2 regions of the Shewanella sp. HL-SH5 genome follow, and region 2 is predicted to be linked to the other one. Evidence: predicted binding sites of a transcription regulator. Region 2 holds the regulator's gene; the other holds the start of a gene.
What was found. Region 2 encodes MetJ, which represses methionine synthesis genes. Its sites were predicted from a motif close to TAGACGTCTAGACGTCTA; they were not measured.

Region 1: the regulator MetJ is predicted to act here: its motif matches at 1,235-1,252, upstream of msrA (peptide-methionine (S)-S-oxide reductase MsrA).

The regions. Positions count from the first base shown of each region.
Region 1 covers NZ_CP195038.1:2,133,733-2,136,144, reverse strand. Annotated here, with positions in the region: gene trxB (thioredoxin-disulfide reductase) at 1-528, opposite strand, end outside; gene msrA (peptide-methionine (S)-S-oxide reductase MsrA) at 731-1,210, opposite strand; gene astE (succinylglutamate desuccinylase) at 1,414-2,412, shown strand, end outside.
Region 2 covers NZ_CP195038.1:550,766-553,177, forward strand. Annotated here, with positions in the region: gene ACRWQM_RS02260 (pseudouridine synthase) at 1-390, shown strand, start outside; gene ACRWQM_RS02265 (sulfite exporter TauE/SafE family protein) at 415-1,146, opposite strand; gene metJ (met regulon transcriptional regulator MetJ) at 1,320-1,634, opposite strand; gene metB (cystathionine gamma-synthase) at 1,842-2,412, shown strand, end outside.

The DNA.
Region 1 (2,412 bases), 1.6 Mb from region 2:
GTGAATAAGGTGAACTTCTGAGGCGATATTACTTAAATACAGCGCTTCTTCAACCGCAGTATTACCACCACCTACTACAGCAACTTTCTGGTTGCGATAGAAAAAACCGTCACAGGTAGCACAAGCTGATACGCCACGGCCCATAAAGGCTTCTTCTGATGGTAAGCCTAGATATTTAGCTGATGCACCGGTGGCAATAATTAATGCGTCACAGGTGTATTCGCCATTGTCGCCTTTCAAGCGAAATGGACGTTCAGTTAAAGTCACTTCGTTGATGTGATCGAAAAGAATTTCAGTATCAAACTTTTCAGCATGCTTTTGCATACGTTCCATTAGTGCAGGACCGGTTAAGTCATCAGCATCGCCTGGCCAGTTTTCAACTTCAGTTGTCGTGGTTAATTGACCACCTTGTTGCATACCTGTGATCATGACAGGTTTTAGGTTGGCACGCGCTGCATATACTGCAGCGGTATAACCCGCTGGGCCTGAACCTAAAATCAATAGGTTACTATGACGAGCTTCACTCATGTTAATTCTCCGATTAGATACGATACATTGCGCAATAAAAAAAGTGCAATCAATAAAAATGCAATTAGGCAGGATTGTAGGGAATTTAGCAAAGCGGGTAAAGGGTGCGGTTATGATTGATAATCGATTGAGGCAATCTAATCTGTCAATAAATGGTGTCAGTGATGTATTAATCAACAGACACCTTGCTATTGTCAGGTCATTAATATGCGATATGACACGAAGGCAGATTATTTTTTTCTAAATAATTTTGATGATAATCTTCAGCGATATGAAAAGTTTGTAAAGGCACTATTTCAGTCACTATATGGCGTTGTCCCCAACGGCCACTACGTGCAAAGGCCAACTTAGACGCTTCAGCCTCAGCTTTTTGCTGCTTGTCATGGAAGAAAATCGTACTGCGATATTGGTTACCGATATCACCACCTTGCATATTCAGTTGTGTCGGGTTGTGATTTTGCCAAAAAACAGTTAACAAATCATCATAGCTCACCACAGCAGGATCGAATTCAACTTGAACGACTTCAGCATGACCGGTTGAGCCAGTTTTAACTTCTTTATAGGTTGTTGCAGTATCTTTTCCGCCCATATACCCACAGGTAGCATTACTTACGCCGTTAATTTCACGAAAAAAGTATTCAACACCCCAAAAACAACCCGCACCAAAAGTTGCTAACGCCATGACAAACCCTTACAAAAGTTTTAATAGAAGTCTAGATGGCTATAATTGTGTTCAAGTTTAACCATTATTGCAAGCATTGATTCGTCTTTAACTGCAGTTTAGTGGCGATCAATTTCATTTTGTTTGGCTTGTGGTAGAATTAGACGTAGGAAATACAAGCAAACTGTCCAGATTTGCATAATAAAAACAACAAGGAGCTTAAATTGACTTTACCGCTTATGGATACCAGAGATTTTCTAGCTTTTACTTTAGCAAGCCCGCTCTCACTACCACAGCAGTACCATTTTCATTTAGGGGACCACACTCAGGTTGATATCCTTGATACCGGTGTGATTGTATTTACCCCGTTAACTGCAACTGCCACTGCTAAAAAAGATATTGTACTGTCGTGTGCTGTGCATGGTAATGAAACCGCACCGATTGAGATTTGTAATCAACTGATTAAGTCGTTATTGAGTGAAACTATTATTACTCAACATCGTATATTGTTTTTAATTGGCAATCCTTCGGCAATACTCAATAAAACCCGTTTTCTAGAAGAGAATATGAACCGTTTATTTAGCGGTGCCCATTCAAAAGGACAGGGGTTAGTTAATGCTGAGCGTATTCGTGCCAAAGCTTTAGAAAAGTATGTGGCCGACTTTTTCAATAATGGCGTATCAGGTAGTCAGCGTATTCATTACGATTTGCATACAGCGATACGCCCATCAAAACATGAAAAATTTGCTATTTATCCATACCGCCCAGGTCGAGCATTTAGTGGTGAGCAAATGATGTTTTTGGCTGCATGTGGCGTTGACACCATATTGTTTCACCATGAGCCCACAACCACATTCAGCTATTACTCTTCTGAGTACTTCAAGGCCGATGCGTTTACGGTTGAGTTGGGTAAAGTGATGCCATTTGGCGAAAACGATATGACTCGTTTTGAAGATACCCACAAAATGTTAACGGCGTTAATTACCCAAGATGTGGTCAAGTTGCCAGACTATAATTCAGCATCATTGAATTTATACAAAGTATCGCGTTCAATTAATAAAAGTGCTGACGATTTTGCTTTCAGCTTTGCTAATGATGCACCCAATTTTAGCCAATTTAACCAAGGTGAAATCCTTGCAATAGAGGCAGGCACTGAGATAAAAGTGCAACAAGAAGTCGAGGCGATAGTGTTTCCTAATGCTAAAGTACCTATAGGTCAACGA
Region 2 (2,412 bases):
GCCGAATTACCACAAGATTTCGCGTTAAATCAGACGATGTTGCCACATCACTGGACAGTTAAAAATCGACTCGAACGAGGAACACCTAGTTTTATCATGCAGATTGTTGACGGGCCTAGTAATAGTCATTCTGAGATTACATTGCTCAAAATTAACAATAACCTAGGACTTTTTGAACTGGAACCCGTTACCGGTAAAACCCACCAGTTACGGGTACACATGCAGAGTTTAGGCATGCCTTTATTACATGACCGTTTTTATCCCAGACTGCAGGCTAAAGACGATGATGATTTTGACAAACCATTACAGTTATTAGCGCAGCGTTTGCAGTTTGTTGACCCAATCACTAATGAAGTTAATGATTGGTGCAGTGAAGGACTTACTATGTGATTTAAGCTATGTTAACAAAGGTTTTTAAAGGCTATTTAATGACTTTACCGTTAATAGTAGCGCACTTAACGAACACAATATTAAGGTGGCTTTGCGGGTTTTGTTTTTATCGACTTTGCCGACAATGCGTCCTGCTATAACATAGCCTGCGAATACCGATGGAAGCAGCATTAAAGAAAGCCAAATGTGCTTCACTTCAACTAAACCTACAATGGCTAAAATAGCCAGTGCAATCATTGAGCTAAAGATAAAAAAGGCTGATAGTGCCGCCCTAAATTGGCTGGCATCTTTTCCGGCCAGCAAAATAGCCATTGGCGGTCCACCAATGGCGGCAATGTTGCCAAAAATACCTGAAACAATACCCGCAATAAATAAGGTTATCCGATTCACAGGTGCGGATAATTTAAAAATACTTAATAAAACCGCTGTAAATACAATGGCAGCAATGGCTAGTCCTAATATTGGTTGAGGGGCGAGCAATAGTAAGCTTGCGCCCAAAAAACCACCCGGAATTCTGCCCAGTAACGCATATTGCAAACCATTAAATTCTAAATGGCTACGCTCTCTGAATAAGGTCATTAGTGAAATTGCAAACCCCATCACAATCACTGGAACGGGCACTAACTGTGGGTCGATAATATACAGTAAGGGACTGGCGACTACGGCTAAACCGAAACCGATTAAGCTTTGGGTTAATGCGCCGCAAAAGATAATAACTGAGGCGAGTAATAACGTGGTGGGATCAATGAATGGCATGCAATGACTCTTAGTAACTAACGTTTTTCAACACAAGCATTTGTATATTGATTGATATCAATCGTTTGATCGTGTCTAAAAACAAAATTCCATCAAGATAACTACCCTGACTAAGCAGGATATTCATCTTGATGGAATGAATAGCAGGTGTAAAATGACTTAAAAGTGATTAATTACTCTAAGTCTTCCCATTCAATACCCATTTGGTCCATCAATGCTTTCGCTTCACGCGGAATGCTGTCAGGCTCATCTTTTGATAAGTCATGATCATCGGGCAATGGTTGACCCGTGTAAGCATGTAAAAAAGCTTCGCAAAGTAATTCACTATTTGTCGCGTGACGTAAATTATTTACCTGGCGACGAGTGCGCTCATCGGTCAGTACTTTCAATACTTTTAACGGAATTGAAACTGTGATTTTTTTTACTTGTTCATTCTTCTTGCCGTGTTCGGCATATGGGCTAATATAGTCGCCATTCCACTCAGTCATTAACTCACCCTTTACTTTAAATACGGTGCAGATTTTAAACCCTTAAAGTTTCTAGTCAAATTATTGCTGTGTTTTAGTGCACATTGCAAATAGATTTCTTTATGTTTAGACGTCTAAACGTCTATTTTTGTTGACCTGAGCTGCTCAGTTAGGTAAATTTAGCCATCTAGACATCTCTTTGTGTGTTCGTAATGTTAGGAATCAATCATGACCAAGTCTTGTAAACAACATAGCAATGCTACTGTCGCCGTCCGACAGGGGATTGAAAGTGACACACAACATGGTGCAGTTGTCCCGCCAATTTATTTATCGACCAATTATTCTTTTGATGGCCATAAAAATCCGCGTGAGTTTGATTACAGCCGTTCAGGCAATCCAACACGTTGTATTTTAGGCGAAGCCTTAGCCAAATTAGAGCAAGGGGCTACCGGAGTGATAACCTGTACTGGTATGGCTGCCATTACGCTAGTGACCCATTTATTAGGCCCAGACGATTTATTGGTTGTGCCACATGATTGCTATGGAGGTAGTTACCGTTTATTTACTAACCTGGCCAAAAAAGGTCAGTTTAAATTGGCCGTCGTTGATCAAACCAACGCGGCAGCATTAGCGGAAGCCATTGCCAAAAAGCCTAAAATGGTGTGGTTAGAAACCCCATCCAATCCATTACTGCGTGTGGTCGATATTGCCGCTATTGCCAATGCAGCAAAAGAAGTTGGCGCATTGGTTACCGTGGATAACACCTTTTTATCACCTATTTTGCAGCAGCCTTTAAATT